Regions from separate parts of the Paenibacillus sp. J22R3 genome, predicted to be linked through region 2. Evidence: riboswitches for the same ligand, from Rfam matches in the RefSeq annotation. Region 2 holds a riboswitch; each other region holds the start of a gene.
What was found. A riboswitch is a leader RNA that binds a small molecule or an ion and turns the genes downstream of it on or off. The one in region 2 is predicted to bind cyclic di-AMP.
Positions count from the first base shown of each region.

Region 1: it holds a riboswitch for cyclic di-AMP, as region 2 does, so the genes downstream of both, AC0YN4_RS31385 (hypothetical protein) here and AC0YN4_RS26105 (C40 family peptidase) in region 2, are expected to answer to the same signal.
Region 3: it holds a riboswitch for cyclic di-AMP, as region 2 does, so the genes downstream of both, AC0YN4_RS22820 (histidine kinase) here and AC0YN4_RS26105 (C40 family peptidase) in region 2, are expected to answer to the same signal.

Region 1 covers NZ_JBWDNS010000016.1:13,993-21,842, reverse strand. The annotation lists gene kdpA (potassium-transporting ATPase subunit KdpA) at 1-649, opposite strand, end outside; gene AC0YN4_RS31390 (potassium-transporting ATPase subunit F) at 681-758, opposite strand; gene AC0YN4_RS31385 (hypothetical protein) at 1,081-1,497, opposite strand; cyclic di-AMP (ydaO/yuaA leader) riboswitch at 1,623-1,791, opposite strand; gene AC0YN4_RS31380 (spermidine synthase) at 2,091-2,840, shown strand; gene thpR (RNA 2',3'-cyclic phosphodiesterase) at 2,903-3,496, shown strand; gene AC0YN4_RS31370 (hypothetical protein) at 3,573-4,544, shown strand; gene AC0YN4_RS31365 (type IV pilus modification PilV family protein) at 4,702-5,280, shown strand; gene AC0YN4_RS31360 (PulJ/GspJ family protein) at 5,285-5,860, shown strand; gene AC0YN4_RS31355 (hypothetical protein) at 5,878-7,779, shown strand.
Region 2 covers NZ_JBWDNS010000007.1:35,903-43,752, reverse strand. The annotation lists gene AC0YN4_RS26120 (DEAD/DEAH box helicase) at 1-4,455, opposite strand, end outside; gene AC0YN4_RS26115 (hypothetical protein) at 4,770-5,003, opposite strand; gene AC0YN4_RS26110 (hypothetical protein) at 5,110-5,529, shown strand; gene AC0YN4_RS26105 (C40 family peptidase) at 5,647-6,144, opposite strand; cyclic di-AMP (ydaO/yuaA leader) riboswitch at 6,149-6,308, opposite strand; gene AC0YN4_RS26100 (hypothetical protein) at 6,617-7,435, opposite strand; gene AC0YN4_RS26095 (M1 family aminopeptidase) at 7,470-7,850, opposite strand, start outside.
Region 3 covers NZ_JBWDNS010000005.1:352,593-360,442, forward strand. The annotation lists gene AC0YN4_RS22805 (amino acid ABC transporter ATP-binding protein) at 36-758, opposite strand; gene AC0YN4_RS22810 (amino acid ABC transporter permease) at 773-1,426, opposite strand; gene AC0YN4_RS22815 (basic amino acid ABC transporter substrate-binding protein) at 1,515-2,339, opposite strand; gene AC0YN4_RS22820 (histidine kinase) at 2,498-4,828, opposite strand; cyclic di-AMP (ydaO/yuaA leader) riboswitch at 5,023-5,175, opposite strand; gene AC0YN4_RS22825 (DUF445 domain-containing protein) at 5,377-6,636, opposite strand; gene AC0YN4_RS22830 (LacI family DNA-binding transcriptional regulator) at 7,034-7,850, shown strand, end outside.

The sequences.
Region 1 (7,850 bases), on a different contig from region 2:
CTCTGGTTATCGTTTGCTGAGCCCCTTCAAGCGTGGTCGCATCTACAGCACCTTGGAACGTTTGCGGAATGCCTTGGAACACGTAGAACAAAGCAACCAAGAAGCTGAGCGGCAAGAACACTCGCGTGATTCCGCGAACCATGTCCACATAGAAGTTACCTAGATTATCCTGACGTCCGACGAGTCCGCGTATGAACGCAATCGCAATTGCAAAGCCGGTTGCCGCCGACGTGAACATCGGAAAGGTAATCGCAAGCAATTGAGACAGATAGGATAGTCCGTTCTCACCCGAGTAAGACTGCCAGTTCGTATTCGTAATAAACGATACGGCTGTATTGAAAGCCTGCCCTGCAGGCATATTGCCGATCCCGTCCGGATTAAGCGGCAGAAAGCTTTGAAACCGTAATACAAGATACAATAGGAGCATCATAACAAAGTTGCTCAGCAGGACGGCTGCTACATACTTCTTCCAGCCCATTGCTTCATCTTCGCGTACGCCCATCAACCGATACAGCAACCGTTCAAACGGACCGAACACACGATCCAATGCTGTTTTCTCATGCTGAAACACTTTTACAAGATAACTGCCTACCGGCTTAACCAACAACATAATGATGATCAGCGTAATGGCTACCTGTACGAACCCCATACTCATGTCATGAATCCTCCGCCCTGGCCATTTAGAATTTTTCTGGTTTAACTAACACAAAGCCTAGATACAAAATAAGAATAGCTGCAATAATGCCGACGATAATCATAGCGTTACCTCCCTAGGCTCTCTCACAGAATTTAAGGAATCCCCAGAATATTGCGAATGCAGCAACAAACAATACCACCATTGTAAAATCATTGACCATAACTTCTTACTACCTCCTATAGCTGCATGCAGTGAATTGAGAATATTTTCCCCTGCTAGATTGAAACTATTCATGTCTTTCAGCGTGCTTGAGGTTTCATACGCTGCTTATCGGTTCCCCCTCTTCGGTATAAGGAAATCTTAATACGGGTTGCCGTAAAAAGGGGGTAAAGAAACCTGCTGCCAGGTGTAAAAAAAGTATAAAAATCAATCGTTATCGCCGTCTAGAACGATACGTATGCCTGAGAATGGTCGAATAAATAGGCGCGATTCCATAATGCGTAATTTCGATTGGCTATGCCTTTCGCCGTGTAATCCAGCTGCTCGGCTAAGCTTGTTAATGCCGATTCCATTAAATGCGCGCGTTCCATCCCCCATGCGTCTTGCTTCTGGTGGATGTAGTCCAGACTCTCCTCGAGTGTCAGTCCCTTCATTCGCTGGTAGATGGCCGTCCACTGCACAATGTCGCCCTTCAGGTTACAGCCGTGCATCTGGAATTCAATGAGGCTGCAGCCTCCGTCATTCGTGGTGATGGCGAGTAAACCGCAAATGCAGTCTTCACTATGTCCAGGCAGCCGTTCATCCGTGAGCTCCCCATCAAATTGAAACAGCTCGATCGCCTTAATCTTGCAATCTTTCACAATAGTCACTCTCCTGAATGGTTTGGTAGAAAACACAAAGAGGCCCGGGGAGCAGAGAAACTCTACTCCCGGGCCTCTTTCACAGCGTGCGTAAAGAAACAAGCTGCTGGAAGCTCGATTGAAGGGGGTTCTCTCTCATACGCTTACGAGGTTAGCTGTCGGATTCGGGCTTGAGAGTACCCTACCTTAACAAATAACACCTGTTATGGATTCACCCCAAGAAGCCGTTCTGATCGAAATCGGCTTCTGATTGGTTCCCCCGTTCCTCTTGCGAGGACTCAGCGTTTAAAGCAAGTTATTCCGTTGATGAATCAAATCTTATTCCTGCGCGAAGAGAATGTAAAACCTGATTTACGTGCTAATTCCGCCAATTCTATCGAATTGCGCGCATAATTGCGCTTTCATCCTGCGAACCCATTCTTTTCAATTGGATTATCATAGGAATGCTTCCAAACCTTACTGCTTGTGATGCCAACAATAAGGAGCAAAGCACATTGTTCTCACATGGCAATTGAATGTGACCCCGAGATGCGATACGCTGAAATCTATAATGGACCCGGCCTGCTCGCTGGGAAGAAGGAGATTGGATCATCGTGCAGATTTTGCACCGGGAAAACAGCTCGCTGAACGAGATTACCGTTTACGATACGAATACGTACGGCGAGGAGCATGGGCGATTCCGAGTCCTTCAGTTCTCAAACAGCGCCATGCAAGGTGCTGTGGATTTGGATCAGCCTGAGCGGATCCTATTCGAATATCCGCAGGCTATGCTTCACCTCATGAATGGCAGCAACCCGACCTATCAGCGTCTGTTTATCATTGGTCATGGCGTTGGAACAATTGCTCGACATAGTACGGCGAGAACGATCAAAGTTGCGGAGCTGGACGAGCGAGTTGTGGCGTTAAGCAGGCAATATTTTGGCTATCGTGACGATAATGTGGCGGTTGGCGATGGCCGTGAACTGCTCTCATGCGAAGCTGAGCATACGGTTGATTTTATTGTGCTCGATGCCTTCTCCGATAAGGGAACGCCGCGGCATTTGACTTCGATGAGCTTCTTCGAGCTTGCTGCCGCCAAGCTGGATGAGAGCGGTGCTATCCTCATCAATCTCATGGGTAAGCGTGAGAACGATGCACATATAAACGCCATCTATACAACACTTCGAGAAGTGTTTCGATTCGTGAAAGCATTTGCTTTGCCAGCTGAAAACGCCGCGGATCGTCGAAATTACATCCTGACGGGCAGCAGCGCCCCGCTGACCTGCCAGACTCGCCGAATGGCCGGGTTTATGGAAATGGAATTGGGGCAAGGCTATATCATCGTGGATCACGATCACGACTAGTAGGATTCGCCTATCAGACGTGCTAGTGATATTTTTGATAAGAGAGGGGTTGCTATAAACCTTTGAATACGCCAGCCGCTCCGGCGCAGACCGTCCGCTTATTCGCTGCCGTCCCTGTACCGGATTCCATTAAACAGTCACTTTCGATAGGGTGCGAGGACATCAAATCACAGCTTCTATTTCGCAAATGGGCACATCCTGACGATTATCACATCACGCTGCAATTTCTGGGCGATACGCCAATAGAGCTTGTCCCTGCCATCTCGGCAGCACTTCGTGAAGCAGCATCGTCCGTTCAGGCTTTCGCGTTACATGTGACTTCGCTGGGCGTCTTCGGGCGTCCGATTCGCCCCTCCGTCCTGTGGGCTGACGTCGCAGGGGATGTCGAGCAGCTGCACAACTTGCAACAGCATGTTGCAAGGAGGTTAAAACCTCTCGGCCTCATGCCGGAGAGCCGCACCTACCATCCGCATCTCACGCTTGCACGCAACTACGCGGGCGAAAGCTCATTCGAGCCATCGCAACTGAACGGCTGGAAGCTGCCGCCGACCGGAAGCCCGCTCCAGTGGCAAGCGGATGCCATAACCCTCTATCGAAGCCACCTGCAGCGACGTCCGATGTATGAGTCCGTTTCGGTTGCTCCGCTCCTTCTCTGAGTTTTTCCCTATTCCCCTCCAATATTTGCGTTATACTGGTTAATAAACAACCCATTTTGGAGGTAGATGTGCCCCTATGGAATCACGCTGTTTCATTACCCATACCACCTATCAAGACTGGCCCGCCGTCCTCATGGAATCTACTGAGCTGCGGATTACCGTCATACCCGAGCTGGGAGGCAAAATCGTCTCCCTAGAGAACCGCCTTACCGGTAAAGAGTGGGTCGTCGGCACCGGGTCCCGTCCACTCGCTAAGGTCGAACATGGCTCTGACTTCCTCGCAGCGGATATGAGCGGCTGGGATGAATGTTTCCCTACCGTTGCCGCATGTCTCTACCCGTTAGAAGGGGACAACTTCGGACAACACATGCCGGATCATGGCGATGTATGGTCCATCCCGTGGGAGGTTTCTTTCGAAGAACAAGATGCACTCGTTTGCAAAGTAGTCGGAAGAGCGCTCCCCTATGAATTGACAAGAACCATTCGATTCGAGAACGATCAGCAGCTGCGTTTCGAATACACAGTTCGGAACCTCAGTTCGGAGACGATAGCGGCATTTTGGCTTGCGCATCCCCAGTTTGTTGCCACGACAAACACGCGGATTATGCTTCCTGGGGCCACTAAACAAGTACGCTGCGTATTCGGTGGTCGTTTGCTGCAGACAGGCGAGCTGTATGATTGGCCGGAAGCGGATATTGATGGTTCTTATCTTCGCCTTGATACGATCGAACCCGCTTCTGCCAAGGATGCTCGTAAATTCTATGTTGACGGGGCAGTCGATGAGGGATGGACCGGACTTTATGAACAAGACAGCGGGGATTACTTAATGCTGGAGTGGGATGCTGAATCAGTGCCCTACTTGGGCATCTGGATTGACGAAGGGTTATGCAACGAGCAAGCCGTTTGTGCACTGGAGCCATGCAATGGTTACTACGACAGCCTAACTGAAGCAGCTGAACGAGACAAGCTTCTCCACATTGCTCCTCACGCTACGAGTGAGTGGTACTTATCCGTCAAGCTAGGTTCCGGTCTAATGAAGACTAAGTAATTAGTCCTACTAATATAACGCCGTTTCTCTTAAGCTAATGCTTGGGAGGAACGGTTTATTTTTATTGCGGTGAGACTTTAGAACTAGGAGGATTTGCGACGTTCTGTGTCGAAGATAGTAGGAAATGTATGTTAATCGAAGGGAACTGTGATTGCTTATGAAAGCACACGAGCAGCAACAGCAGCCATCTAGAGAGAGTGGCTTTACATTAGTTGAAATCTTGACCTGCCTCATCATCCTCTCCGTCGCCGGACTCGCGATGACAGGTTTTTTTGTCCATGCCCTCTCCTACGCCAAGGGCAACCAGAATAAGACAGTCATGGTCAATCTGGCGCGTAACACGCTGTTTTATATGCAGAAACAATCAGATTTTGATGAGATGGCCAAATTTTTCAAGGTTGGACAACCGCTTGGCATCGGCGAGGAGCGTAATGAAATCAATTCAGACGGCTGCCCCGAAGGCAGTGGCTCCTGTACAAATTATAAGGAACTCGTAGATGACCCGCAGACGCTTGCCTTTATCTTGAATCCCAAAATCAACGATATTTCTTACCATGTCACAATTAGCTTCCAAGATAAAGTCAAATTTTCTCCCGATAGCGGACAGATCAATAAATATCTGCTCCCCATTAAAGTTGAAGTTGCAGAGCTTGAGCCTCACAATAGCGAAGACAATCGGAGCAAACGGGAGTATTCGGAAGTGGAGGGGTACATAAGCGATGAATCGATTCGTTAACCACATGAGACGGCGACTAACCGGTAGCGAGGCTGAGAGAGGCTATACACTAGTTGAACTGATTGCCTCACTGACCATACTATCCGTCGTTCTGGGTGTCATTTACTCTTCTATTACATTTGGGATGAATACCTACAATAAGGTTCGCGTCGAGAACTCCCTTCGAGACGAAGGCGATCTAATCATGTCCTCCATTATTACCGAATTGTACCGGGTCGGACCGAGCCGAATCTCGCAATCCGATGCAAGCCTTAGTCAATCGATTACGCTGACGCTGCCGGAGATTTCTTCTGAAGACCCTATAGAGACAGGGGACGACCCTCTCCGGGAAGTAATCAGCATTAAACATTCTGATGCCTCGAATAAAAGCGCTCTATTTATCGGTAATCGTGAAGTAGCTATCGCATCAGAGATTGTACCGAACAGTCCTACTGCATATAACGAATCTTTCATTAAACTAAAATGCGTGAACGGCCAAACAGGCTGCAGCAGCGGGATGCTTGAAATCAAGCTTAAGCTGCGTCAAGAGTATGGCGACCGAAATTTTGATCTTAACCTGGAAAGTAGATTCGGATTTTAAGAGGAGGCAGCTCGCTAATGATACGTGAAGAGAAAGGCTCTGCCTTTTTACTTGTTGTGTTTATGATGCTGCTCTTTACACTAGTCGGTGTAGCTGTTCTCGGTGCTACGATCGGCGGAGCAGCACGGACTCAGAAATCGGAAGACAATTTGCAAACCGTCCATCTTGCGGATAAGGCGCTGAGTGAAGCGATGGCACACATTATGGCGCGCTTCGATAATCAATCGATAAGCCCTTCCCTGTTGACACAAAATGTAGAGCAATTCGTGGAAAGCTTCAAAGACTATGGGGAGCGAGGCTATTTGAATGAAGGCTCAGAGCTCGATAAGGCCAAGAAGCCGGAATATCGTATCAAAAACATGTGCATTCTCGGTACGATCAATCTTTTGAAACAACAGTTGTATTGCCAGAATCAAAGCAGCGGAACGGGTCAACCAACGGCCAATGAATACTTAACTGCCATTCGAATAACGGCTGAAGCAGAAGTGAACGGCGTCAAACGGGATTTGGTACAGGATATGACGCTGGATACGTTCCCGGATTTTCTGAAATATGCATTTGGTTCAGAAGGCGATGTTGTCATCAACGGCGCACCAGCCTTCAAAGGTAACATCTATGCGGGCAATGAGCTGAGAATCCAAAATGTCGCGAACTACACCTACTTGAACAACCCGCTTACTGCCAATACACAGTTCCTGTATGTCGACCCTGTTGATTCATCGGCGTTGGATGGCATCTATGTGCCTGACGGTGATGACATTGGGAACGGTAAAATTCAAATCCAATCGCAAAGTAAAATTAAATATCGCGACAAACCGGTTGATCCAAATACACCCTACCAAATTCTTGAGAATCTGGGGGATCCTCAGTTCCATGACCTAGATTCCAAAGTGGAGCTAATTGAAAAGAAAAAATTCATTTCCATAGACGTGGCGCAATCTTTCGTCGATAAAGCCTATGACGCGCTTGGTACAGGTGCGGATCCAAGCTTGAGAGACTCCTTGTGGAATGCCTACACGCCTCAGGATTCCGGGGATGGACTTCTTGCTCTAATGAAAGCTTCCTTATCAACCAACCCGATTACCATTCCTACGGCCCCTTCATTGCCAGACAGTGGTGCTACGATCGAAGAACAAGATTCCTATAATGAAGCTAAAGCAGATTATGATCACACCATGAGTGTTCTGAATACGCAGTTGAGTGATCTCTCCGGTGCTGTATTTGTAGACGGTGACTTAACAATCGGTGCTGATCTCCGTCAAATTCGATACACATCGAAAGGTGCTCACGATTGGCTTATCGTAAATGGTAATATGACCATTCAGAACGATAATCCTAATACCGTTATCCCCATTCGAGCCAATATTCTGGTCAAAGGAAAAGTAACGTTGATAGGTAATCTTGAAATGGATTCCACCATCTTCTCCTTGCAGGATGATGAGATCAACGAAATTATGGATGCTCAGATTCGCGGGATGGTCGTGAATGACAAGAAAAGAGAGCTGGTAATGATCACCAATGGACCCATTGACATCTATCGGGTCACCGCCTTCCAACAGCTAGGTGATGGCTATAAACAATCGAGTATTAGCACGCTGGATGGCTTCTTCTACACAGATCAAACAGCTGAGCTGTATGGCGTAGGCTCGCTCTTCTGGATTCATGGCGGATTCTTTGCCAAGGAAGGCATCACCATTAACGCCGTGCTTGGTGATACCACCTCGACTGAAACCGGGACCACACTGAATTTCAGCCCTCAAGATTTTGGTCCAGATAATGAACCGGTTACACAAACTCAAGCCCGTTTTGTCATCGATTACAATAAAGATGTCTTTATTAATCAGCTTGCAGGCCTTCCTCGCGTCAACAAAATTAGAGTCAATATCGGACAGAAGAAGCTGCTTCCTGTGCAAAATTAGCCCCCGAATAGAACGGTTAAACTAAAAGAAGATGGCGTAGAGTTTAGACTCCGCGCCATCTTTTTGGTTTG
Region 2 (7,850 bases):
CTCGCGGCGCGCGAACTGCAAGGTTTGCACGCCTTGCACCAGCAGGCCGCGGGTTACGACGCCCCACTGCTCCAGCTGCTTGAGCATCGGCAGCAGCTCCTCCCAGCTGAATGGCGAGAGCTGGGCGACGAGGTCCTTGGACACGATGCCGTAGCTGTCCAGCAGATGCTGCGTCCAGTGGAGCGCCGACTCCGACAGCTCGGAGGAAACGGAGCGCAGCTGGGCGGAGCCGGTTGGTTCGGCGTGCTGGCTGGGCTCGGCAGGGTGACCGGCCTGGCCGAGCGGAGCGGGCTGAGCCGGTATAGCAGGCGGAGCCGGCCGAACGGGCTGCATAGTTACGGCTGGTCGGTCGGGCGTGACGGGCAAGACTGGCTGCTCGCTGAGCGGGCCTGTCCAGTACCAGCGCCCAAGGCCGGAGCCGGTGCGTGCGAGCTGCTTGCCCTTGGTCTGCAGCTGCAGGCGGAGCGGCGCGAACTGGTCGTTCGAGACCGTGCCCTCCCAGATCAGATCGAGCAGATCTGTCAGCAGCTCGGACGGCACTTTGCCGTAATCGCGGCTCAGCTTAGTCAGGAAGCTGGCCCCGCCTTCCTGGAGCAGCGCAAGCAGGCGGGGATGCTTGGTGCTGTTGGCAGCTTGGACAGCTCGTGCGATAACCGGTGCGTAGAGAGGCTTGGACTCGGAGAGGAAGAAGGCAATTTTGCCTTCCTTCTCGTTCTCTTCTTTGCGGCCGATCCAGATGATTTCACCGGAGGCGCAGAGCAAATCCAGGTCGTCCTTTCGATAGCCGATCACACGGGAAGGGAACAGGACGGATTCCCAATGCGAAGCAGGCAAGAAGAAGCCTTGCAACCGTTCGATAACCATGCGCAGTCCGTCGATTCCGCTTAGCTGCGAACCCGAGAGAGCGTGCTGGAGCATGGACATATGAGCGCACCAGCGAATGGGGGCGATCGGCTCGGCTTGTTTTCGCGCTTGCTCCATTGTCAGTCGGATTAGTCGTTTGGCTACGGTGCGGCTCGTCCAAATCCGCTCTTCCTCACCATCGGCGAAAGGAGCAGGCTCGATTCGATCCAGCTGCAGCAGCACCTCAGGGATATGAGCGGCCTGGGCCGGCGAAAGATCGGGGTAGTGCTCACGCAGCTCTACCTCGTTGAAAGAAAGCCGGTGGTCTGCGAAGCGACCGGCAATAAAAGCGATGGCGCTTTCGCTCTTGGGGAACGCGTCGTACATGTCCTGCTCCTCCGCGCAGATCCATCGGCGCTGTCCGCGGCCGAACGGTTGCTCCGCGATACGACCTGCATCGCGTAGAGCTTGCAGCCATCCCGGTACGGATTTACCGGCAATGGCAGTCAGTTCCTCGGTCGACAAATCGCCGCGCTGTTTGAGCAGCATATACAGCTCCTCGGCGTTTGCGGGAACTTGTCGGCCACCGGTTTCCAGTCGCTCCTGCTCCTGCTGAGCAATGCCGGGATCGACCGCCCGTTGAACGGCCTCTTCTCCGAAGAGCTGTCCTGCCAGCGACTTGCTCACACTAAGCAGTTGGAGCTGTGTCGCTTCGCTCAGGCCATCGCCTTCATAGAGCATCATATTGGCGTAGTCGGCGAGAAATTGAACGGCAAACGGTGATGGGGCATGCGATTCTTTGACCAGCACCTCGATTTGACCTGCGGTGATCGACTCCAGCAGTTGTTTTAACCCATTCGTATCGAGGTAGTCATGCAGACATTCCCGCATGGCCTCCTCAAGATAAGGGAACTGCTCGGCATAAGGGAGCGATTGCTTCAACAACTCTTCGCAGCGCAGACGTTTCTGCCACATCGGCGTACGCGTGAAACTGCGGGAGAGGAGAAGCGACGTCTCTGCGATACGACGGAAAGATAATCCGAGAAACGGGGAGCCCGTAATCGCTTCTGTGAGAAGTGACTCCACGCTGTCCGCCGTAATTTGCCACAGCGTCTGCAGCCAGGAGGCGTCCCAATCGGGCACGACCAGCTCGATGCCGTTGTCTTTGGCGTTGCCGTACATCGAGTAGGGCAGGAGCCGCTGAAATTGCCGCTCGATGGCGAGCAGCCACGTTCGGTTCATACGCCTGCCGAACGGATTATGGATAATGATACGGGTCTGGTTCATCAGATCGCGATAATGCTCGATAATGATTCGCCGCTCGGTGGGCAGCCCAAGCGCATGATGCTGGGATTGGACGAGCCCAATCAGCTCGGAAGCCGCATAATGATCGAGCCCATATTCTGCATCGAGCCAGTCAATGGTGGCGTCTTCCCTTCTTCTTGCCAGCTCGGGATCGCTTTTGTTCGTTGGGTCGTCCAAAGCCAGCCTTGCGGATAGCTGTTCCAGAAAATGACCAAGCTGAATGCCGACCTCCACGCTTCGGCTGGCGTTCTCCGCCTGCCAGAACGGGATCTCGCTGAAGCGATTCGGTGCTTCTTGGACATATACGCGGTCGTTCTCGATGCTGCTGATCATCCAAGAGCTGGTTCCAAGCTGAAAGACGTCTCCGACACGGCTTTCTGCTATATAAGTTTCATCAAGCTCGCCTAAGTGAGTACGGCTGTCTGCATGATGAACGGGATAAGCGGAGCTTTGCGGAATCGTGCCGGCGCCGGTAATAGCGGCCATGGATGTATTGGCCCTTTTGCGGAGCGTGTCAGTGGCTCGATCCCATTCCACTAGAGGTCGTGCGAACGGATAAAATCCCGACAATACCTTGAGCGCAGCCTCCAATCGCGTTCGTGGGAAGCCGCGGAAACATTCGCTTTGTATTATCAGCCTGTACAATGCATCGATACTGATATCTTCCGCCGCTACGATGGAAGTCATATGCTGCGACAAGACGTCGAGCGGCTCACGCGGCAGGGTGATCGCTTCGATGTCACGCCGCCCGATGTTACGGCAGAGCACTGCCGCCTCAGGCAGCTCGCTGCGCGATCGCGCGATGATGAAGCCGCGGCTCACATCGCCGACGGCGTGACCGGCGCGTCCGATCCGCTGAATGCCGGCGGCTGCCGCTTTGGGCGAGTCGACCTGAAGCACGAGGTCGACATGGCCCACGTCAATGCCGAGCTCGAGCGAGGAGGTGGCGACGAGGCAGCGCAGCTCGCCGGCCTTGAGCATGCGCTCGACCTCAAGCCGCCGCTCGCGCGAGAGGCTGCCGTGATGCGCGCGCGCCAGCTCGTAGCCCGCGTGCTCGTTGAGCCGCAGCACGAGCCGCTCGCACATGCGGCGGCTGTTCACGAACAGCAGCACGGAGCGTGCGCCTTCCATCAGCGCCATCATCCGCTCGATGATGGGCTGCCAGACGCCATCGCGCGTGCGAGCAGGGCGGCTGAGGTCCGGCATCGTGACCCGGACCTCAATGGACTTGGTCATCGTACTCTCGACGATGACCACCCGGCGCCGCGCGTAGCCGAGCGGATGCACCGGCTCCGCATCCGCCGCGCCGCCGTCCGCACTCGCTCCAAGCTCGCCATGCTGCGCCGCCGCGCCGCCGTCCGCACTCGCTCCAAGCTCGCCATGCAGAGCCGCCGCGCCGCCGTCCGCACTCGCTCCAAGCTCGCCATGCAGAGCCGCCGCGCCGCCGTCCGCACTCGCTCCAAGCTCGCCTTGCTGCGCCGCTGCGCCGCCGTCCGCACTCGCTCCAAGCTCGCCATGCAGAGCCGCCGCGCTGCCGTCCGCACTCGCTCCAAGCTCGCCATGCTGCGCCGCCGCGCCAACCCCAGCGCCTGCCTGCGGCTCCCAGCCGCCAAGAAACCGCGCGACCCGCGTCAGCGGTTTCTGCGTCGCCGACACGCCGATCCTCTGCACCGGCTGAGCCGCGAGCGCGGACAGCCGCTCCAGCGAGAGCGACAAATGCGCGCCGCGCTTGTCGCCGGCAAGGCTGTGGATCTCGTCGACGATGACGGTCTCGACGGTTCCAAGCATTGTGCGACCTTTGTCCGAGGTGAGCAGCAGGTAGAGGGACTCCGGCGTTGTCACGAGCACGTCGGGAGGGCGCCGAGCCATGCGCGCCCGTTCGCTAGAAGGCGTATCGCCGGTCCGCACCGCGGAGCGGATGCCCGGCCATGCTTCGGCCGTGTCGCCGCCAGCCTCTCCGGATTCACTCTCAAACCGTTCAATATCCTGCATAAATCCGACCAAATGGTGTTGAATATCATTGTTGAGCGCCTTAAGAGGCGTAATATATAGCACACGCACACCGGGTGGCAGGGTTTTACCCCGTGCAGCAGCAGCCAGCTTGCGCTGAGCAAGGCGATTCAAACATGGCAGCAGTGCAGCCAATGTTTTGCCCGATCCGGTTGGCGCGGCAATCAGCGTATGACGGCCTTCCACAATGGCGGCCCATGCTTCCAGTTGGACAGGGGTAGGTTCGCCGAAAGTATGCCAGAACCAACCGGCCAGCGTCTTATGAAATCCCGCGAGCGCGGGGGATGAGAGTGACATAGCGGAAGCTCCTTTTCTATTCAAGTACTCAAAATGTATAATTTCATCTCCAAAAGACACCGCCAGCTGGTTAGTTTCACTGGAACGCGCCATCCAGAGCCCATATATCTGCAAACGAACTCAATTATTAATTCTAACGAATCCCACAGGCCTTATTTCGGCCAAATAACGCAATTTGAAATTCTAACGAATCCTACAGGTCTTATTTGGACTGAAATAGCCCTTTTCCATCCATATTCACCTAAATAAGACCGCTAGGGTTCGTTAGAATCGAAAAGTATCGATTTCCCCTAAAATAAGACCTCCACGATTCGTTAGCCTGCAACCACTGTCGCTGTCCCCGGCACCGGAGCGTCATCCCGGCTAACAGCAGCTCCACCGAATGAAATGACCTTCTCGGCCCCGGCCGACGCGCCACGCATTTCTCCACGGCACCAGCCATCAATCCGTCGACGTTCTCCGTCTGCCTTCTCCACCAATCCATCGCCTTCCCCGCCGCGCCAACCGCACGCGCCGTTCCCCACCTCTATCATCCTACTATTCATCATGAGTCAATCGATTCCTCTTTAGACAGTCCTCGCCGCTCTAACCTGCTAAAAATCGGTCATTTGTTAAGCTTCGTCACATAAGCTTAGAAAAAAGGAGGAATCCGGGATGGCAGGATGGCGGGACAGCATAGAGAGTCGGCGAGCAGAGTGGAAGAAGCTTGAGGTTGGTTTAACGGATACGTTGGCGGGACGGCGCGTACTGCGGGTGAGTGGACCGAGAACGCCGCGACTGACGACGCCGGTGACGAAGGCGGTCCGTCAAGAGGAACTCCAAGCAGTGGCCGATACGTTCGATGCGGGGCTGGCTTGTTTCTGCCTCGGCGAGCTGCCGGCGGGGGAGCGTCAGCACTTCCTCGAGGCCTGGCATGAGCGGCTTGCCTCAGGCGCGATCGTCGTCATGGCCGACCGCCGAAGCGAGGGCTGTGCGACGCCGATTGAGCTGCATGATCTGTTTGCGCCGCTCGGCAGCAAGCTCGATGTCCAGGTTGGCCGAACGTTCTGGTGGGTGCGCTACTTAAGGCGGTAATGCCGATTATACCATCGAATAGAACAAAAGAAGCCGCAGGTGCTTGTCCCGAAGGACGAACAGCTGCGGCTTCTTTTGTGCTCACACAGGCACCTTAGGCAGGTGCAATAATCAATCTTACTCGTCGCCGCCGCCATCTGCAACGTCAGTAGGCTCGTCCGCGTATTTCTCATACGTTTCCGGGCTCATCACGCGGCGTGCTGTAACATACCGTTTGGAATAGTAGGAATCGCTCAGTGCGCTGATGGTTACACCTTTGCTGGTGGAGGAGTGTGCAAACTTGCCTTCGCCAACATAGACGCCAACATGCGAGATTCCTTTTCCTGTCGTATTAAAGAATACGAGGTCGCCGGCGATCAAATCCGCTTTCGCGATTTTCTTGCCAAGCTGTGCTTGCGAACGGGATGCATGCGGGATATCCACGCCGAGTTTATTAAACACGTACATGGTGAATCCGGAGCAGTCAAACCCTTTCGTTGTAGTACCGGTGTACACATAAGGTGTACCGATCAGATCTGAGATGACCCCATCCATTTTGGATTGCGCGAAAACGCTTCCTGTTTGAAAAAGTAGAAGCATCGCCAGTCCGATCAAAAGTGCAGAAAGCTTTTTCAAAACGGGAAACTCCTTCCAGTGCCTACGAGGTTAGCTGTGGGGTTCGGTTGAAGGCTCCCTATGATCACCTCTGGCATGCCGCGTCTTGCTTTGCGGATGTCGGGATCAATTCACCCAAGATGGTTCCCCCGTTTCCCGTGATGGGAATTCGGCAAAATTTTCATTTCTAGGCATAATTATTCGATCATTTTCTTCCTTCTCCTCCCTAGTTCACAACTTGTTCACAAATTAAAATTATTAGAATGCAACCTTTTATCTCTCACTTTCGTATAGTGGCCGCTAGTTTCGGCGATTTATGGGGCTCGCCCGCGATCAGCCCACCGTGCAAAGCATGTCTCATCTTGAAATGAAGCACATGTCAAAAAAACCCGCTCTACCCGAGGAGTTTGTCTTTAATATGCCAGTAATTAGTGAAAAAGGAGGCCGTCCCACTGTCATGAACATGACATGATGGGCGGCCTCCATGCATGGATTAGACCTGTTTCGACTGCCAAGCATCGTACTGGGCGGCTACCGTCCATACCTTCATGATGGTTCGGATCAACTGGTAACCTTGATGCAGGATGAGCGCCAGCAGACCTGCCCACAGCAGCGATACGGAAGCAATGGTCATACTGAGCGCGGCTCCAATTGCCCACATTAGAAGCGAAATACCGGCGAAAGGCAGGAAATTCGCAATGCATGTCCATAGGGAGCGGAGGGCGCCGGTTCCGGCGACTGCCCCGAACTGCATGGAGAGGAAGAGCAGGTGGATCAGAACCGCCCAAGCGAGCCAAGCACCCGCCCACGGACCGGCTTGCTGTGCAAACTCCAGCAGCGAGTTGCTTCCTAATAGTTTCGTTAATGCCCTCGGCAGCAGCCAAATGGCCGGCAGGAGCGTGAGTGTTGTTTCCACCAAGTAGAGCAGCGCAACCGGCTTCCAAGCAGCGCGGATGCCTTTTAGAAATTTCGTGCCGTTCTCGTCCGTTACATGATGGAGGGAGTGGAACAGCCCTGCATTCAGGAAAGGGGTGATCACAATGCGCCCGGCCAGCAGCCCGCAGAAGAGCCAGACATAGGGGCGGATCAGATCGGTCTTGATGAGCTGGAACTGTGCTTCCGTCATGAAGAGCTGAACGGCTGTACCACTGCTGCCGATGCTGTCCGGGAATCTTTTTAGAAGCGGCACGGTTATCCCTTCAATGGTTCGATAGAGGAAGAAGCCCCATATCAGCTCATATAGAAACAGCATAATGATAATGTAGAAGTGCTTAACGGTCAGTCGCCAGCCTTGCTTCAGATGCGTTCTCATTTATCATCACCTCCCGGAAAGTTTTTGCTAGGCTTCACCATGCGATGCAAGCAAAGATGCTCTCAATCAGCTTGGAAACACCGACACTCCAGCGTGTGCGTGATTTCTCTGCGAGCTCGGCTTTCATAAAGTTGTTGATGTGTTTGTTGTCGAGCACGTTGTCGTTGTGCGGATCGACGGCGGCCCACAGCAGCTTGGAGGAGTGGACGATTTTATATTGAATGTGGGTTTCTTGGCCGTCCCACACTTTAGGCATCAGCGTACCGTCGGCAAAATGGAACACGACCGACACCGGCCCGGAGCTGCCGCCTGTCTTCTTGATGAGTACGACCGATTCGTACTGCGTCTCATTGCCTTGTTTCACTGGACGTACATGAATGGAAGCGACCGAGTAATCGGACATGGCATCCCCGTA
Region 3 (7,850 bases), on a different contig from region 2:
GGCATTGAGATTGGTGCTTTTTCTAGTTAAGTTCCTTAAAGCACCTTCGACAAGAACGCCTTCGTCCGCTCCTGCTGCGGATGCTCGAAGATCTGTGCCGGCGTGCCTTGCTCGACGATGTAGCCCTGCTCCATGAAGATGACGCGGTCGCCTACTTCGCGGGCGAAGCCCATTTCATGCGTGACGACAACCATCGTCATGCCTTCCTTCGCGAGCTGCTTCATAACCGCAAGCACCTCGCCTACCATCTCCGGATCGAGCGCCGATGTCGGCTCGTCGAAGAGCATGATCTTCGGCTCCATCGCAAGCGCACGCGCAATCGCGACGCGCTGGGATTGACCGCCGGACAGCGAAGCCGGATAAGCATTCGCTTTGTCGGACAAGCCTACCTTCTCGAGCAGCTCCAACGCTTTGGCGCGTGCTTTCTGAGCCGGCCATTTGCGAATTTGAATCGGACCAATCGTAATATTGTCCAGCACCTTCAGATGCGGGAACAAATTAAACTGCTGAAACACCATACCCACTTCGGTACGGATGCTTGTGATGCTCGTATTCTTATCCATCAGCGACTGGCCTTCGATCACAATGTTGCCGCCTGTCGGTTCTTCCAATAGGTTAAGGCAGCGCAGAAACGTCGATTTGCCTGATCCGGAAGGACCGATGACAACGACAACTTCTTGGTTGCTGATATCTACGTTAATATCTTTAAGTACGACATTCGTGCCGAACGCTTTGGACAACCCGGTTACTTGAATGATTGGACTCATGTGCATTACACTTTCCTTTCCAACGCATTGAGCAGCTTACTTAATGAGTAAGTAAGAATGAAGTAAATGAGCGCAGCTGTCAGGTACGGCTCCCATACACGAATGTACTGCCCCTTCATGACGTTGCTCCAATACATAATCTCAGGCGCCGTAATAAGCGCAACCAGCGAGGAGTCCTTCACAAGGACGATAAATTCGTTACCGAAAGCCGGAATCATCCGTTTGATCGCCTGCGGGAGCACGATGAAACGCATCGTTTGAGCATGCGTCATACCAAGCGATTTCGCCGCTTCTGTCTGACCTTTGTCGATGGACTGAATACCAGCCCTGTATATTTCAGCCGTGTAGGCTGCAGCATTCAAAGATAAAGCGGTGATAGCCGCAACAATCGCATTCGTTTTACCGTAAACGAACGGAATAAGACCGAAGTGCACGATATAAATCTGCACAAGCAGCGGAGTTCCGCGGAAGAAATTGATGTAAGACTGCATCGGCCACCGAAGAAACCAGCGAGTCGACATTTTGCCGAAGCTAACGAGTAATCCCAAGATCGAACCGATCAAAATCCCCGATAAGGAAATCCCGATGGTATACAGCGTCCCCTTCAGTAGAAGCGGCGCATAATCCATAATGATATCAAATCTAAATCTTAAATCCATCCCAATTCGCCCTTTCGTCTTCTTTACATCGATGATAGGCTAAGCGAACAAAAGGGCATGCGCAATCACGCATGCCCTTGGCGCTTTCTTACTTCAACAGATTAGCCGTATTCGGCTCTTCGCCAAACCATTTCTTATACAGTTCTGCATATTTGCCGTTCTCGATGATTGTCTTAATCGCCGGGTCCAGCTTCGCTTTCAATTCGCTGCCTTTCGGATACAGAATGCCGTAATACTCCGGCGTGAAGTTTGTTGTATCCGAAATTTCTTGGTATTTCTTATCCGGGTTATTCTTGATGTAATCACGAACGATCGCAATATCGGCCACAACCGCATCTGCGCCGCCTTGATCCAGCTCAAGCAAAGCAACGGCATTGCTGTCGAATTTCTTCAAATCCGTGTTGCTGTTACCCATGATCTCCGTCATCAAGATGTCAGCTGTAGTACCGGTTTGAACAGCAACCTTCTTATCTTTCAAGTCAAGCGCACTCTTAATGTCGCTGCCTTCTTTAACCATAATGACGTTAATGGATTCAAAATACGGCATAGAGTAGTCGTAAGTTTGTTTGCGCTCGTCTGTGATCGAGATACTCGAGATTCCTGCTTGGAACTCTGTAGCTTTCTCTACGCCAACCAGCATGCCATCCCAGCCCGTGTTCTTCACTTCATGCTTTAGGCCGGCTTCATCCATAACGGCGTCAAGGAATTCGATGTCGAAGCCCGTGATTTTGTCTTTGTCCATATATTCCATTGGAGCATAAGCCGCATCTGTTGCAAACATGTACGTTGTATCATCACTGCTGTTGCCTGCTTCGCTGCCTGTGTTGTTATTGTTACTGTTCTTCGCACCACAACCAGAGAGAATTACCGCTGTCACTAATGTAAGAATAGCTATAATATACCACTTTTTCATTCTGTTTCCCCCTAAAGTCATCTTTAATACACTAAAGATTCTATCAAGAAAAAAGTCTTGTTTCAATTTAAATTTTTAAATTGTCAGGTAATCTCACATATTACCAAGTTTAATGGATATCCATGCTTGTGAATAAATGTGTACCTAAACCCCAGTATCTATTCTTCTCCAATTTCGATGTTTGGATTAAAATCCGCTACAACAAGCACATCCATATGCCGTCCATCACGCAGAATGGTGTCGACCACGCATTTATTCCGCAGCTTGCTCCAGAAGCCTTGACCGGATTGACCGAGCACCATTTGGGAGCTCTTCAACACGTTCGCCTTCGCCAGCAAAGCAGCAGGTACATCGTTACGCGAGACATTGTGCTCGACCTCGAACGTACCGCCAAGTCGCGCCGTCAACTCTTGCAGCTCTGCAATCCGATCCTCTTCACCAGGCACCGCATCCGTCTGCACGTAATGAACATGCCAATCCGCTTTGAGCCTATGCGCAATTCGGAAGCCGCGGCGAATGAGTCGCTCCGCTTTCTTGTTCACCGTTACCGCAACGAAGATTGATTCGTGACGACGCCATGGACCGCGAAGCGAACCGTTGCGTTCCCATGATTCCAGTCGCTCATCGACATCGTCCGCGATTTCCCGCAAAGCAAGCTCGCGCAGCGCAATTAGATTACCTGTCTTGAAGAAGCCGCAGAGCGCGTCCTCAACGTCGCACATTTTATAAATATGACCTTCCCGCATCCGTTGCTGCAGCGTGTCAGGCGCCACATCGATCAGCTCAACCTCATCGGCAACGCGCAGCATCAGGTCCGGAACCGTCTCTTTTACAGCAGTCCCTGTAATTTGCTCTACCGCATCCTTCAAGCTTTCCAGATGGTGAATGTTCATTGTCGCAATAACGGATATGCCGGCGTCCAGGATCTCCTGAACATCCTCGTACCTCCGTTTGTTGCGGCAGCTCGGTGCGTTGTTATAGGCCAGCTCATCAATCAGCACAACCTCCGGATTGCGCGCAATAATCGCGTCCACATCCATCTCCGAGTAAACCTGGCCATCGAATTCAACTGTCCGACGAGGCACAACCTCAAGCCGCCCGGCCTGATCCTGCGTTTCCGCGCGGTCATGCGTCTCCATAAGTCCAACTACAACATCGATTTCTTTGCGCAGCAAATCATTGCCCTCGCGAAGCATCATATAGGACTTGCCCACTCCCGGTGCTGCGCCGACATAGACCTTGAATTTACCGCGGCGAATCCGCTCGATCTTCTTCTCTACCTCTTGCGCACTCAGCCTCCGGTACGGCTCGGCTGTCATCTTCGGGGTTGCCCGTTTCGTCGGCAGTACTCGCTCCCCCTCATGATCGGCTCTGTCCGCCATGAAGAAAACGTCAATGTTGCGCATTTGTTTCAGCACGCTTCCCGCGATAGAACCCTGTGCAATCTCCTGTGCACGCGTCTGCTTGGAATGCCCCATAACAATACGGGTGGCATTAATCAGCATCGCGTATTTAATGAGTGCACGCGGGATTTGTCTTCTATTATTAACCAGAATCTCTCTAAAGCCGGCATCCACCTTCTCGGTCAGCTTCAGAATGGAGCGCTTGAAGTCATCTCTCTCCTTCGTGGGCTCCTGGCTGGAATCGACGAAGACTACAACCTCCAAGTCGCCGCCAAGACGTTTGGCGATTTGTTGCCCGCGCCGGATATAGATCGAACCATTCCAGTGATACTGCGCCGCTACCAAGATGCGCTCCGTCGCGCCGGACGGCCCGATGAAGCCCTGCTCCTCGCGGTATTTCTCCAGCGACTCGTTCACGCCCTCCGCCATCAGCCGAAGCGCAATCTCTCTGAGCTTGCCGAGGTTCCCACGCTTGAGCAGCCCGGGATCTTTAATATTATTTAAACGCCCTTCATTTAGGCGTGACAGAATCGTTTCCGGTGAAGCATCGATTAACCGCACCTCATCTGCCAATTCCAGCAGATCCGCGGACACCGTACATTCCGCTGTGATGCCTGTCAATTTCTGCGCAAGCTCGGTTACTCCTTCGAGTTCGTATACATTCACGGTCGTGATGATGCTGATACCATGACTCAGAAGAAATTGGATGTCCTCCAAACGGTTCGGGAATTTCGCTTCCGGACGGTTCTCGTGCGCCAGCCCGTCAACGAGCAGCACCTCCGGATTCCGTTCCAGAATGGCATCCAAATTAAGATCCTTCTTCTCCACGTCCCCCTTGTACCAATGAATACTCGGAATCCGCTCCAAATCAGCAAGCTGCTCCACCGTTTCAGGTCGGCGCATCGTCGATACTGCGCAAATCACAACCTCAATGCCTTGCTGCATAAGCGCTTGGCCTTCGCGCAGCATATGATAGGTTTTGCCTGAGCCGCTCACGGCACCAACATAAATTTTAAGACGGCCGCGATGAATTTTGGAGATGGATAAGAGCATTTCTTCAGGGGTTTTGCGGCGGTAACCAGCCATGACAACTTCGCCTTCCTTTCTACACCTTTAAACTTACATAATCTTCGCAAACTTATTCTTCTTTGTGACCATCCTTACCTTATAAAACGCACAAAAAAGAAGCCTGCAGGGGGATTGCCTCTTTAACACAGAGGAACGCCTCTCGCGGCTTCTAGGCACAAGTTATCATCAAAGTGTCTATTGCACGAACATTCGTTGCCTCTCTTATACGCTTTCGAGGTTAGCTGACGGATTCGGGCGTGAGAGTCGCCCTACTTGAAGCGTCGACCATGCGGTCTGTTCTTCAAGATTCACCCCAGATGAGTGGTTCCCCCGATTTCTATTCAGAAATTCAGCGCTATAGCAGAAGATTAAGCATGAATCGTATGTTACGCCTGCGCATGTCTTTTGTAAAGGAATGCCGCAAACGGTTTCGTTCTCATTTCCAGCCAACTGACGCGAATATAACGCTTACAATGGAGTAGATCGCAAGCACTCTCCTTCTACCTCACTAATTTGCCGTTTCTCACAAATAAGGCGAAATAGAAGAGACAGCCTGCTGCTTCGCGCTAGTTATAACCGAAGCCCATTTCAATTAACCGGAGCAGCAGACCAATCAGGAAGCCGCAGACGGCACCATTCACCCGAATCCATTGCAGGTCCTGCCCCACTTTATCTTCAATTAACTCCACCAGCTGATCATTGTCGAGACGATCGAGGTTCTCCTTGACGAACGAGCCGATCTTCGCGTGATTGCGTTCAATGAGTCCGGCGATCTGCCCTTTCAACCAATGCTCGGCATCCTGAACCAAGCCGTGGTTCTCCTCCAGGCGATCAAGCAGCCCCTCCAGCATCGGCCAAACCTTAGCTGCAAAATCCTCCGAATGAAGGAACGTAATGCCCCTCTCGCGCAGCGATTCGAACAACCGTGTCATCTCGCCATCCAGATCGAAGGAAGCAAGCAATTCATCGCGCAGCGCGTTCAACTGTCCGGTCTCGGCCAAACGTGAGATTAACATCTCCAGCCCTTGATGCAGATGCTTCATAATAACAGCACGACGATCCGTGCCTTGAACCTTCAGTTCATTAATCTTCGTTAGGATAAAGGATTGCAGCATCGTGCCCAGCCGATCCTCATCCAGATAGCCGATAAACGCGTTGACCGCAAATTGCATCAGGCCGCCCAGATTCAGCCCTTTCACGAGCTGCATCGCCGCATTGCCCAGCTCGCGGCGCATCCCTTCGGTGCTCGCCCATTCTTCCGCACGCTCCAGCAGCAGATCGAGCAGACGCTCGTCTACGCCATTCTCCACGGCGTTGCGCAAGAAGCCGCGCAGCGCTGCTTCCAAATCAATTCGCTCCACCGCGGAGCGAATTTCCCCCGAGAGAATAGGGACTAGCTTCTCCATCTCGATCGTACGCAGCGCTCCCTCAAGCAGATGAGGCAGACGCTCGCTGTGTACCGCCGAATGAGCCGCCTGGCGAAGAGCAGGCAACAGCTGCTTCGCCAGCTCAATCTGCCGCAGCTTCTCGATCATGCTCTCCTTCGCAAGCAGCCGATCCTCGAGCACGCGCACGATACCGTCCGACATCTTCTTGCGATTGCGCGGCAGCAGCGCCGTATGCGGAATCGGAATTCTCAACGGATGGCGAAACAGCGCCGTAACGGCAAACCAGTCCGCGAGCCCCCCGATGACACCGGCCTCGAAGCCGACATGCAGCAAGCTAAGCCCCGTGCCGCCGAAAGGCAGCGTAGCCGCGAAACCCGTTGCCATAATACCAAGCGATATATTAGCAATATGTTTGTTTTTTCTCGAATCGTTCGCCATGTTCTTCCTCCTACTAGTGCTTCTTTACACCATACCACTTCATACGAATCAGTTGCAAAAACAGCCCTAAAAGCAAGAAAAAAGAGACAAGACCCGGGGTCTGTCTCTTCCTCCGCCTTCAGTCGCCATTGCGCTCGTCAGCTCTTCCGGCGCTCCAGCTTATGAATACGGGTAATTTTGGATTTATTATATGCTTTTTGCGATAGCTTGTATAGGAAGGACAGAAATTATGCTTGATAAACAGAGAGGCCTCCACTACAATAAGGAAAGAAACAAAAGTTAAAGCACTTTAACTTTGAATTCGAACAAGTTAATTATCATCGGGATTAGATCCTATATTTTTTTGAATTAAAGTATAACCGCTTTAACTTTACTCGCCGGAGGAGAATGCATACGCATGAAGGTTAGTATTTTCGATGTCGCCAAGAAGTCGGGCCTCTCTGTTGTCACGGTATCCCGCGTGCTTAACGGTGCAGGTTCTGTGCGCGAGAAGAATCGACAGAAGGTGCTTGAGGTGATGAAGGAGCTCGATTATCGCCCAAGTGCGGCCGCTCGCAGCCTCGCAAGGGGCAAGACCGGTATTATCGGCCTCATCATGACCACCATGCAGGATTCTTTCTTCGATGAAATCGTCAATGAGATTAACGGTATTCTGGCTGAGCAGGGATACTTCCTCGCTGTAGCTGTGACGAAGAGCATCAGCCGGGAGGACAGTCACTATCTGATCCAAGAGGACCGCGTGGATGGTATTATTCTGCTCTCACCGATTGAAGAAGACCATTATATTATTGAAATGAAACGACGGAATATTCCTTACGTCCTGATCGATAATCAGAAACCGGAGAATGATGTCTACTCCATTACCGTGAACAATTTCAAAGGTGGTTATACCGCGGCGCAACATCTGATTGAGCTTGGACATACATCCATTGCGCATCTTAGCGGCAGTGAAATGTTTAGAAGTACTCGGGAACGCCGCAATGGCTTCCTGGAGGCGCTTCAGGAAGCCGGCATCCAGCCGTTCGAGCTCGTTTCCGGCGAATATTCGGCTGAGTTCGGCTATCAATCGGCTAGGCGATGGATCGAAGCGCAGCAGCTTCCGGGCGCGGTTTTCGCCGGCGATGATTATATCGCGATCGGCGTTATTAATGCCTTTATGGAGGCCGGCATTCGCGTTCCGGATGAAGTTGCCGTAATCGGCTATGACGATCAGC